4 regions of the Psychrobacillus sp. NPDC093180 genome follow, and region 1 is predicted to be linked to each of the others. Evidence: riboswitches for the same ligand, from Rfam matches in the RefSeq annotation. Region 1 holds a riboswitch; each other region holds the start of a gene.
What was found. A riboswitch is a leader RNA that binds a small molecule or an ion and turns the genes downstream of it on or off. The one in region 1 is predicted to bind S-adenosylmethionine.
Positions count from the first base shown of each region.

Region 1 (3,147 bases):
GTAATTTCGTAAAAGGAATAAGCAAAATGATTAAAATAATAAAAGGGATAGATCTGAAAATATTAACTATAGCCCCTGTTAACCAATTCGCTAATTTATTTGCCCATGCTTGATGTGGACTTGTTAAAAATAATAGTAGCCCAAGTGCTAAACCAAAAATTGCAGTTAAGATAGTGGAAACTGCTGTCATATATAATGTCTCTAGTGCTGCTTCCCACATTTTAGGCCAATCAACATTCGGAAAAAGCGTATTAATCATTGTTGATCACCTCTGTACTTACTTTCTGTTCATGTATAAATCGTATTGCTTCATCGACGGCTAATGCGTCGCCATCTATTTGAAGAATTAATGTCCCAAATGCACCACTTTTTGTATGCGAAATATTTCCTTGCACGATATTTACTTCTAGCTCGAATTGTTTGATTAGCCTAGAAAGTATTGGTTGCTCTGTTTGTTCTCCTACAAAAGTGAGTTTGATTAACTTACCGTTTGGATATATATCCACTAAATTTTGTATCGTTTGCATTGTTTGCGTCGGTTCAGAAACTTGCGAAACAAATCGTTTTGTTATAGGTCGTTGTGGATTTTGGAAGACTTCTAGCACATCCCCTTCTTCTACAACTCGTCCACCTTCCATAACTGCCACTCGATTACAAATCTTTTGAATGACTTGCATTTCGTGAGTGATCAATACAATGGTTAAACCAAGTTTCTCGTTGATACTAACTAATAAATCTAAAATAGCGTCCGTTGTTTCTGGATCCAGTGCAGATGTCGCCTCATCACAGAGTAGAACTTCTGGACGATTTGCCAATGCACGAGCAATTCCTACACGCTGTTTCTGCCCGCCTGATAGTTGTGAAGGATAATAATTTCCTCTTCCCTCTAATCCCACAAGTTCAATCAATTCATTAACACGCGCTACTCGTTGATCCTTTGGAACCCCAGCAATTTCAAGCGGGAATGCAATATTTTCTGCAACTGTTCGGGACCATAACAGATTAAAATGTTGGAAAATCATACTTACCTTATGTCGAACTTGACGAAGCTTTTCCTCATTTATCGATGTAATTTCTTTTCCGTTCACAATAATTTGTCCAGCAGTTGGTTTCTCTAATCCATTTAGCAAACGGATCATTGTACTTTTTCCAGCACCACTATATCCAATAATGCCGAAAATTTCGCCTTGCTTTATATCAAGATTTACATCATCAACAGCAATTATCGTACCTAGTTTCGTTTTAAACTTCTTCGAAACATCTTTTAAACTTATCATGTAAATCTCACACCTTCCAATATTAAAAAATCCCTTCTGCAAAAGAGCAGAAGGGAAGTAAGTTATCCATCGAAAAGAACTTATCCATTCTCTCATTTCCCAAAGCGTTTGCTTTGTGTGATTTGGCACCATTTCATTTACATGACGGTTGCCGGGCTTCGTAGGGCACTTCCCTCCACCACTCTTAATAAGAGTAATACTATTTAATTGGTAAAGCTCAGTAAGAAGTATACTATCACATGATCGCTTGATCGTCAATATTTTTTATTGTTTCTAGCAGAAAAGGAACGGATTGAAAAGCATATATTTTTTTATATACGCGTCCCTTTTTGGCGATCAGTAAGCATGGGACGCTTTCTATTTCATATTCCATTGCCAGGCTTTCGAGGTAATTTATATTTGCTTGGCCTACTGGATTTGGCACTAATACGTCGATCACTTGCATCATCTTGCTTGCCACCATGCATGTACCGCACATCGGTGTATAAAGATAGAATAATGAAAGCTCGTTGTTATTTTTGTAATGCTCCCATTGTTCACGCGTCCATTCATTCACAAAACATCATCCTAAAGTAAAAATTCTTTTTTCACTTTAATATTAACACGTTTCAATATAGAAGCCAAAACTTTGAAAGGGGTATTTGCGACTTCACAATACATCGGATTTGTGTATAGATGAATTGCTTCTGGATATTCTTTTCGGACGATTGAACGTATTTGCTCACCTGATTTATCTGCATCTAAAAAAGCATAGATCGGCAAGTCATCATATGGGCTTAAGATTTCCTCTAGCTTTACATTGGAGATTGTACCATTTGTACAAATAATTTCTGGGGATTCATCAAGAAGTCGCAAAAGCTGAAGCTTATCCGACCTTCCTTCGACGAGAATTACTTTTTCACTAAATACATTAGCCAATTAGCTTCTCTCCCTAATCTTCATCGTTAACTCAGTATATGAAAAAAACGCCGACAATTAACCGGCGTTTTAATTATTATTCTGAAATTAATTCTTCATATTGGTCAGCAGTTAATAAACCATCGATTTCTGAAGCATTTGATGGCTCAACAACGATCATCCATGCATTTTCATACGGAGATTCGTTTACAAATTCAGGGCTATCTTCTAGCTCACTGTTCACTTCAACCACTTTTCCGCTAATTGGAGCATAAAGTTCTGAAACAGTTTTTACTGATTCCACACTACCGAATGGGTCTCCTGCTTTAATATCGTCTCCCACTTGTGGAAGCTCGACAAACACGATATCCCCAAGCTCAGATTGCGCAAAATGAGTAATACCGATACGTGCATTTCCACCTTCTGTTTTTACCCATTCATGTTCTTCTGAGTATTTCAAATCTTTTGGTGTGCTCATAAATTATACCCCTCTCAAATAAGTTATATATTCATCTATAATATTCACACATTTTTATAGTAAAAACAAGCTACTTTAGTTGTTTGACCAAATTTGTTCAAACTCTTCTTCTTTAAAACCAAGCGTCAACTGCTTACCATCAAAAACAAGTGGTCGTTTCACAAGCATCCCATCGAATACTAGCGTTTCGATTTGTTCTGCCTCTGTCATATTCGGTAACTTTTCCTTTAATTGTAACTCTCTATATTTTGTACCACTCGTATTAAAAAGTTTCTTTAATTCGATATTCGTTTTTTCTAGTATTTCTTTTACTAATTCTTTTGTGGGAGGGTCCTCCACAATGTGATGATATGTAAATTCTACATCTTTGTCCTTCAACCACTTACTCGCTTTATTACATGAACTACATTTAGGATAACCAAAAAATTGTATTGTCATTACTTCTCACCTTTTTTCTTTTTATCATATCAAAAAAAACGATGAACCGCACTTTGC
Region 1 covers NZ_JBIVOJ010000006.1:52,319-55,465, forward strand. The annotation lists gene ACIP9W_RS10305 (methionine ABC transporter permease) at 1-259, opposite strand, end outside; gene ACIP9W_RS10310 (methionine ABC transporter ATP-binding protein) at 252-1,277, opposite strand; SAM riboswitch class I at 1,367-1,471, opposite strand; gene ACIP9W_RS10315 (thioredoxin family protein) at 1,513-1,833, opposite strand; gene ACIP9W_RS10320 (toprim domain-containing protein) at 1,845-2,195, opposite strand; gene gcvH (glycine cleavage system protein GcvH) at 2,272-2,652, opposite strand; gene ACIP9W_RS10330 (arsenate reductase family protein) at 2,728-3,090, opposite strand.

Region 2 (3,147 bases), on a different contig from region 1:
ATATAAACAAAGGCATGTACGGAGAAATTACCGCACATGCCTTTATTATTAAAATAAATAATGTACAACGATTTGCACGAATGACTTTTGGATGTTCAATAAAGCACGCTCGTCAAAGTCGAACTTTGGATGATGGTGTGGATAATGTGTGTTTTCATCTTCATTGTTAGAGCCTACTTTGAAATATGTTCCCGGCTTTTCTAATAAGAAATAAGAGAAATCCTCTGCTCCCATAGATGTTTCAATATCTATCACCTGTTCCTCACCGAATACATCCGACAAAAGCTGGTGAACTAAATCACTTTCTTTCGGATGATTGTATAATGCTGGATAACCATGAAGATAATCGATTTCGGCACTCGCATGAAATCCTTCTGTTATTCCTTTTACAATGGAATAGATTTCCTCTCTTACTTGTTTTCTTACAGATTCACTAAACGTTCGGACAGTCCCTTCCAGCTTAGCCGTATCTGCAATAATATTAAAAGCACTGCCTGCATGGAAAACACCAATTGTGACTACTGCAGATTCTAAAGGGTTTATTCTGCGACTTACAATTTTTTGTAGGGAATTAACGATTTCACTACCAATGACGATTGAATCAACGGAATCCTGAGGTCTTGCTCCATGTCCACCAAGTCCTTGAATTTTGATTTCAAACTTATCAACAGCTGCCATTTTGTAGCCTTCTCCTACTGCTACTTTACCAACCGGTACTTTTGAATCGAGATGAGCAGCAAATACATAATCGACACCATCAAGCACGTTTTCTTCAATCATGAACTTCGCACCGCCTGGTGGCTTTTCTTCCGCTGGTTGGAATATGAAAATAACTTTCCCCTTCACTTTATCTAGGTGTTTGCTTAATACTTGTGCAGTACCCAATAACGCAGTCGTATGTCCATCATGGCCACATGCATGCATAACACCAGGGTTCAATGATTTATAAGGTACATCTTTCTCATCTACAATTGGCAAGGCATCAAAGTCTGCTCTTAGAGCAATTGTTTTCCCTGGCTGTGCCCCCGTTAAAATTCCTACAAGGCCATTCCCACCAATATTCTTTTTCACTTCTAATCCGAAGTCTTCTAGTTTCTGTGCAATATACTTGGCAGTCTCCGTTTCCTCAAAAGATAACTCCGGATGCTGGTGCAAATATCTTCTCCAACTGACAATTTCTTCGAAGTTACTATCTATTTCGGAAAAAATAGATTGTATTTCATTTTCTAACGTAGATGATTTCATGTTCCTTCCCCCATTCTTTTTAATTCTTACTAAACAAATAGGATTATATATTTTTTCAGTTAATTTTTCAACTGAAGATTTACCATTTTAAAATGCTTCTTGTTTTTATTTCTTCTTCATGATACCATTACCTACATAAAGATTTTAGAAAATTTCATATTTTATTTCTTATCCAGAGAGACGGAGGGATTGGCCCGAAGATGTCTCAGCAACCAGCCAAGTTTAGGTATGGTGCTAACTCCAATAGGCGGCGATCGCCTAGAAGATAAGAAGACTAACTTCAATTTTTTTGAGGATTCTCTTCTTATAGGGAATCCTCTTTTTATTTTACTTTATTTGTAGAGGATGATTATTAATGACAAAAAAAGGTTTAGAAACCGAATTAGTACAACTAGGAAATCATAGTGATCCACGAACCGGGGCCGTTAACCCACCTATTCATTTATCAACAGCTTATATACACGCAGGAGTTGGGAAATCCACTGGTTACGACTACACGCGTACAAAAAATCCAACTCGTACGATTTTAGAAGAAGGAATTGCGAAGTTAGAAGGCGGCGATGCAGGTTTTGCCTGTAGCTCCGGTATGGCAGCTATCCAATTAATCTTGTCACTTTTCCGTTCCGGTGATGAAATCATTGCACCGCAAGATCTTTACGGTGGAACATATCGTTTATTCAATCAATACGCGGATTCCTACAACATTCGTACTTCCTACGCTAAATTTGAATCCATCGAGGAAGTAGAAGCATTAATCACGGAAAACACAAAGGCACTGTTTATCGAAACACCAACAAATCCACTCATGCAAGAATTTGATATAGCACAATACAGTGTTTTAGCAAAAAAATATCAATTACTACTTATTGTGGATAACACGTTCTTAACTCCTTATTTACAGCGTCCGATTGAGCTAGGTGCAGATATTGTTATGCACAGCGGAACGAAATATATCGGTGGACATAATGATGTCCTTGCTGGGCTCGTTGTCTCTAAAGGGGAAGCACTAAGCAAAAAATTAGTGGAGAATCATAACGCTTCAGGAGCCGTACTTTCCCCTTTCGATAGTTGGTTATTGATACGAGGATTGAAAACATTACACTTACGCATGAACCAACATGATGCGAATGCAAAAAAAATCGTGGCGTTTTTACAAAATGAAAGTGTTGTTAAAGACGTGCTATATCCTGGAGTTGGAGGTATGCTCTCTTTCCGCTTACAAAAAAGTGAATGGGTTGGACCTTTCTTAGAAAACCTTCAATTGATCGTTTTTGCAGAAAGTTTAGGCGGTGTCGAAAGCTTTATCACCTATCCTACTACCCAAACCCATGCGGATATTCCAGAGGAAGAGCGAATTGCTCGAGGTGTCGATAATAGTTTGTTACGCTTCTCTGTTGGCGTTGAGGAGGCGGAAGACTTAATCGCAGATTTGAAACAGGTTTTTGCAAAATTAGAACGGGATGTGATTCATTCATGAGTAACGTGAAAGAAAGTTTAGAAACTAGCTTAATTACCGCTTCCACTCGTGGGAATTACGAGCAAAAAACTGGGGCAGTCAATGTACCCATCTATGCATCCTCTACTTTCCATCAAGAAAGCTTTGATAGCTTTGGACCATACGACTATAGTAGATCTGGCAACCCGACAAGAGACGCGCTAGAAAAAACGATAGCTGAATTAGAGGGCGGCACAAGAGGTTTTGCTTTTGCTTCCGGCATAGCGGCAATTTCCTCAGCTTTAATGCTGCTATCCTCAGGGGACCATCTTGTTGTAACGGAAGAAGTATATGGCGGAACCTATCGTTTCGTAACGGAAGTTTTACCGAGATTCGGAATCGACCATACATTTGTAGACTTTACGAAGGCTGAAGAAGTTGAAAAAGCGATACGTCCAAATACAAGA
Region 2 covers NZ_JBIVOJ010000003.1:133,523-136,669, reverse strand. The annotation lists gene ACIP9W_RS06145 (M20 metallopeptidase family protein) at 49-1,245, opposite strand; SAM riboswitch class I at 1,411-1,517, shown strand; gene ACIP9W_RS06140 (methionine biosynthesis PLP-dependent protein) at 1,601-2,722, shown strand; gene metC (cystathionine beta-lyase) at 2,719-3,147, shown strand, end outside.
Region 2: linked by a shared signal. The riboswitch ahead of ACIP9W_RS06140 (methionine biosynthesis PLP-dependent protein) and the one ahead of ACIP9W_RS10310 (methionine ABC transporter ATP-binding protein) in region 1 are both predicted to bind S-adenosylmethionine.

Region 3 (3,147 bases), on a different contig from region 1:
TTTTTAGTTGTAGAATGTGTAGGCTTTGTAAATAATTGAATCGCAATATTTTGTTCTACAACATGCCCGTTTTCCATGACATATACATGATCACAAATTTTTTGGATAACATTCATCTCGTGGGTGATGAGCAAAATAGTTATTCCTAGATCTTTATTAATTTTTAAAAGTAGATCTAAAATAGAATCGGTTGTTTCTGGGTCAAGTGCGCTAGTTGCTTCATCACTTAATAGAATTTCTGGTTCTTGTGCAAGTGCTCTTGCAATAGCAACACGTTGCTTTTGACCACCAGACAACTGATTTGGATAATTTTTATGTTTATCTGTTAATCCAACAATCTCTAGATATTTTTCTGCTCTATTTTGAACTTCTGCTTTGTTATAACCAAGAAGTTTAAGAGGAATCGCAATATTATCATAAACAGTAGCTGTTTTTAGTAGGTTAAATCCTTGGAAGATCATTCCTATTTTATTGCGAGCTTCACGTAATTTGGGAAGGGGGAGGGAAGTGGTTTCTACTCCATTAATATAAACCTTGCCTTCTGTTGGTCTTTCAAGTAAATTTACACAGCGAATAAGTGTACTTTTACCAGCACCACTATATCCAATAACTCCATGAATTTCTCCTTTTTTTACATGGATGTTAACATTATTTACTGCCTTTACTTTGCCGTTTTTACTATTGAATTCTTTTGAAATATTTTCTAAAACGATCATTATATGTCTTCCTTTCTAAAGAAAACGTTACCGAAGTCGGTAACGTTCTCAAATTCTTTACTCATCCCAGCTAGGTAATACAGATCCTTGAAATTCTTCTTCGATGAATTGTTTTACTTCTTCTGATTGATAAGCTTTCACAAATTTTTGAATCGTAGGGTCATCTTTATTCTCCGCACGGACAACCACATAGTTCACATATGGAGAGTTAGATGACTCTAGTAAAATAGAATCTTCTTTTGGATTGATCCCAGCATCTAGTGCAAAATTTGTATTGATGGCAGCAGCGTCTACTTCACTTAACTGCTTTGGAATTTGAGCAGCTTCTAGCTCAATAAATTTTAAGTTTTTTGGATTTTCCTCTAGGTCATAAATAGAGGCAGTTTCTCTTTTGTCTTCTTTAATTTTGATAAGTCCATTTTCTTCTAAAATATATAACGCACGAGCGCCATTTGTTGGGTCATTTGGTAATCCGAAAGTTGCACCCTCTGGAAGTTCATCCATTGACTTGTATTTATCTGAATATACGCCCATTGGGTTTAAAATCGTTTTTCCAACCGGTACTAAGTCCGTGCCATGGTCTTCGTTAAACGTGTTTAAGAAAGGTTCGTGTTGGTAACTGTTAGCATCTAAGTCACCCTCAGATAAAGCTGTGTTTGGTAATATGTAGTCAGAAAAAACTTTAATATCCACTTCTAATCCATCTTTAGCAGCTACTTCTTTTGCTTTTTCTACGATCTGTTCATGCGGTCCAGCAGTTACACCAATAACTAATTTTTTTTCGTCTAACGCTTTATCTCCACTACTAGAATCATCGCCACACGCAGCAAGTGCTCCAGTTAATAGTACGCTTAAAAGTAATCCAAATTTCTTCATTGTTGCTTCCTCCTAATTATTATTAGGAATGTTGAATAAATATAAAAGCCTCTCTTTCAAAAGAAAGAGAGGCACATAAAAATACGTATTTGTCCTCTCTTATCTTCCAAAACAATACGTTTTGCAGGATTTAGCACCTTTCTACATAACTAGTATGTAGATGGTTGCCGAGCTTCATCGGGCCAGTCCCTCAGCTACTCTTGATAAGAGATGTAAGCTATTAAATTTTTCATCAGTTCCATGAGAATTAATTTACTACATCAATTTACTAAAGTCAACTTATTTTTTCTAATTGAAATATTCAGTCCAAATAGTTTAAAGTAATTATCAATAAATAAATATACAAGGATGATGAAAAAATGTCAGCAGTTAGAGTAAATTATGCAACTGGACAACTCGGCAAAACAATTGGTGCGAGATTAGTATACGGAACAGATCTGCTAGAAGGAATCGAACAATTATGTGCAGAAAATAAGATAGAATATGCAACGATTATCAGCTGTTTTGGTAGCTTTCAAAAAAGTGGGTTTGTGTATTTAGTTCCGAATGATGCCTCGATAATTGGCGTTGGATATAATGACCTTGTAGTAAAGGAAGGACCAATCGAGTTTTTACAAGGTACGGGAGTTATTTGTAAGAGAGAAGGAGAATACGAGACTCATTTTCACGGGACAATGTGTGATCAAAAAGGAAATATTTTTGGAGGTCATTTTATCAAGGGGAAAAATCCAGTTATAACAGTGGATCTCGTTCTTGCAGAAGTTACGGGGATGGAATTTCAACGTAAATTTGATTCAGAAACAGGGGCCAATCAATTTTATCCGGTAGAGAAAGATGCGACGGAACCGAAAAGAATAGAGAAGTAAGGAATGGGGCGATTCCAAGATGACTTTTTGGGGTCACCCTTTTTATTTTGAGTGAAGCGCAGCTAAAAACTAGTTTTATACTGACTTTAATCCAATAACTGGCAAAGGGCAACGAACCAATCACTGAAAGCAATCTGTTCTAGTCTATAAGCAACCAAATTAGCATGAGAGCAACCAAATTCCTTATGAAAGCAACTAATTCTCAGAACAGCAAGTTTACTTGAAGTGAGATGCCGATGACTGTTACTCCCATTCTAGAACGTTGCGCAAACGGTGAATATTGTTGCGCGTTTGAAAGGAAACGTTGCGCAAATGGCCCAAAATGTTGCGTATATGAACTCGAACATTGCGCATTTACAAAGTAACACCTTAGAACGAGCCAAACTCCTCACTAAAACAAACAAGAAGACTGTCCTAAAGGTAATACCTTCGAGACAGCCTCATTTTTTAAAACAACTCTAGTTTTGCAATTCGTTCCACAGCTTCTACTAATCTTTCTTCATCAACTAACAGACCCACACGTACGTAGCCTTCGCCAAATGTGCCAAATCCATTACCAGCGGCAACAGCTACATCTGCTTTAGCGAGTAATAAATCTGCGAACTCTTCGCTCGAATACCCTTTCGCAACAGGTAACCACGCAAAGAAAGATCCTTTTGGAGCTTTTACATCCCAACCAATTTTTGAAC
Region 3 covers NZ_JBIVOJ010000004.1:82,597-85,743, forward strand. The annotation lists gene ACIP9W_RS07520 (methionine ABC transporter ATP-binding protein) at 1-716, opposite strand, end outside; gene ACIP9W_RS07525 (MetQ/NlpA family ABC transporter substrate-binding protein) at 774-1,592, opposite strand; SAM riboswitch class I at 1,689-1,802, opposite strand; gene ACIP9W_RS07530 (PPC domain-containing DNA-binding protein) at 1,952-2,458, shown strand; gene ACIP9W_RS07535 (pyridoxal phosphate-dependent aminotransferase) at 2,906-3,147, opposite strand, start outside.
Region 3: linked by a shared signal. The riboswitch ahead of ACIP9W_RS07525 (MetQ/NlpA family ABC transporter substrate-binding protein) and the one ahead of ACIP9W_RS10310 (methionine ABC transporter ATP-binding protein) in region 1 are both predicted to bind S-adenosylmethionine.

Region 4 (3,147 bases), on a different contig from region 1:
CTGACCAACCGTGCTCATCATCACCGATTAATTTACGCCCTGCATCTGCAGAAAGTGTTGTTTTCCCTGTTCCAGATAAACCGAAGAATAATGCAACATCCCCAGCTTCTCCAACATTTGCTGAACAATGCATAGGAAAAATGTTTTGTTCTGGCAACAAATAGTTCATAATAGAGAAGATAGATTTTTTCATTTCACCTGCATATTCAGTTCCACCGATTAATACAATACGTTTTTCCATAGAAACGATGATGAATGTTTCTGATTTTGTTCCATCAATCGCTGGATCTGCTTTGAAGTTAGGTGCGCTTACAATTGTGAAATCTGCTTGATGATTTACAAGCTCTTCTTCGGTAGGACGGATAAATAATTGGTGGGCAAATAAATTATGCCATGCAAATTCATTGATCACTTGGATGCCAAGACGAGATTCTTTATCTGCTCCTGCAAATCCTTTAAATACGAATAATTCTTCTTGTTCTTTTAAGTAGTTCGTTACTTTTTTATATAGTGCTTCAAAAATTTCTGGAGAGATAGGTTGGTTTACGGAACCCCAATCGATTTTGTCTTTAGAGATAGGCTCTTCTACGATATACTTATCTTCTGGGGAACGGCCTGTGTATTTACCTGTTTCTGCTTTTACAGCACCTGTTGAGGTTAAAACAGCTTCTCCTCTACAAGTTGCTTTTTCCACAAGTTGCGGCACTGATAATTGTACGCTAATATTATTTCCAGCTAGCAATTCGTTCAGTTCACTCACCGTATCGATTGAATTCATATTGTATTTACCATCCTTTTTTCGTTTTTCCTCCTTGTTTGGAGGAGTATTTACTTGATATGTGAATTAGTATAACACATTTAACTTAATAGTCTACACTAATTGGATGTTTATTTTCATTTTAAATAATTACGGTATTTTTTGTTGACTTTTGTCTGGTGTTTCCGTATGATGATAAATTGAACGGATACTCTTATCCCGAGCTGGTGGAGGGGTCAGGCCCTATGAAACCCGGCAACCTGTAATTTTTTCTAGTATTACAAAGGTGCCCAACCTGAGACAAGGTGTGATTCCTTGATTGATAAGAGTGAAAGGTGCTTATGAAATGAATGCCTTTCCTCATGTAAATTACGTGAGTGAAAGGCTTTTTTATATTACATCGCCCTTTATCCTTGTGTGCCAAGTCCGAAACGGCTTCAAGTTTAATCCATTTGAAATGGCTTGACATGGGAATGAGTACCGTATCAATTCTTGAGAGAAATCTCGCAGGATATAGGAGGAATATTCTATGACACAACGCCGATTATTTACATCGGAATCAGTTACAGAAGGGCATCCAGATAAAATTTGTGACCAAATTTCGGATGCTATTTTAGATGCAATTTTAACAGAAGATCCAAATGCACGTGTTGCTTGTGAAACAAGTGTAACAACTGGACTTGTTTTAGTTGCAGGAGAAATTACAACGTCTACTTATGTAGATATCCCAAAAGTAGTACGTTCTACTATTAAAGAAATAGGTTATACTCGTGCAAAATACGGATTTGACTCAGAAACTTCTGCAGTGTTGACTGCAATTGACGAGCAGTCAGTTGATATTGCAATGGGTGTTGACCAAGCGTTAGAAGCTCGTGAAGGATCAATGACTGATTCAGATATCGAAGCAATTGGAGCAGGGGACCAAGGTCTTATGTTTGGTTATGCATGTAACGAAACACCGGAACTTATGCCACTTCCAATCAGTTTAGCGCACAAGTTGTCACGTCGTTTAGCAGAAGTGCGTAAAGATGACACATTAGACTATTTACGCCCAGATGGTAAAACGCAAGTGACAGTGGAATATGATGAAAATAATAATCCAGTTCGTATCGACACGATTGTTATTTCTACTCAACATCATCCAGAAGTAACGTTAGAACAAATTCAAAAAGATTTAAAAGAAGTAGTGATCAATCCAATTGTTCCTGCTCATTTAATCGATGAAAATACAAAATACTTTATCAACCCAACTGGTCGTTTTGTAATCGGTGGTCCTCAAGGGGATGCTGGTTTAACAGGTCGTAAAATTATTGTTGATACGTACGGTGGATATGCTCGTCACGGCGGTGGTGCTTTCTCTGGTAAAGATCCGACGAAAGTAGACCGTTCTGCTGCATATGCTGCTCGCTATGTTGCAAAAAATGTTGTCGCTGCAGGACTTGCAGATCGTTGTGAAGTTCAATTAGCTTATGCGATTGGTGTAGCACAGCCTGTATCTATTGCTGTCGATACATTTGGAACAGGAAAAGTAGAAGAGGCACAATTAGTAGCATATATTCGTGAATTATTCGACCTTCGTCCTGCAGGAATTATTAAAATGCTAGACCTTCGTCGTCCAATCTACAAACAAACTGCTGCTTATGGTCACTTCGGTCGTACAGACATCGATGCACCATGGGAAAAAACAGATAAAGCAGATGCTTTAAAAGAAAAAGCTGGTCTATAATTGATAAAAGCGATACTTTCCTTGTTATTTAGGGAAGTATCGCTTTTTTATTGGTTAGGAAACCATAAAGGATTTAGATATGTGGATAATTTGAATCAAGTCGCATAAGGATTGGCATGTTTTAAATCGATCGTGGTATAGGGAAACTTCGCGGTAGTGAGTTGATTCAACACGGAAAGTTAGAAGATATTTGCAACTGATAAATTCCAGTAAATGGCGTGACGCGACATAATAAGCTATGAACGCGACAAAGCCAAGCAAGTGGAAGATTTATGGAAAATAATCCCAGTTAGTGCTCTATTATTATTGCCTTCTCAATCCAAGTTAACTTGTTTTAGGGAAATTGGTCGCTTTCAGGGGTCATTTGGCTGTTGTAAGACTGCAACTAGTTGCCCTTAACATTCGTTTGGTTGCTTTCGACCGTTTTTGATCGCCCTTAGCCATTTTTTGGAGATACTTATTCTGCCACTACATAATTGGAGGGAATTAGTGCGGGCGCGAGACTCCTGCGGGGAAGCGAGGTAGACGGACCCTGCAGTCGCTCGCGACGAAGCGAAGCGTAGCCGTGCTAAATCCAGGCGGTCACATTCTTCCACTCACTACCGTACAGTTTCCCTATTATGTGGTTCCTTACTTATAACATACAAATGACAAAGATCCGTAG
Region 4 covers NZ_JBIVOJ010000001.1:19,110-22,256, forward strand. The annotation lists gene pckA (phosphoenolpyruvate carboxykinase (ATP)) at 1-778, opposite strand, end outside; SAM riboswitch class I at 969-1,086, shown strand; gene metK (methionine adenosyltransferase) at 1,287-2,483, shown strand.
Region 4: linked by a shared signal. The riboswitch ahead of metK (methionine adenosyltransferase) and the one ahead of ACIP9W_RS10310 (methionine ABC transporter ATP-binding protein) in region 1 are both predicted to bind S-adenosylmethionine.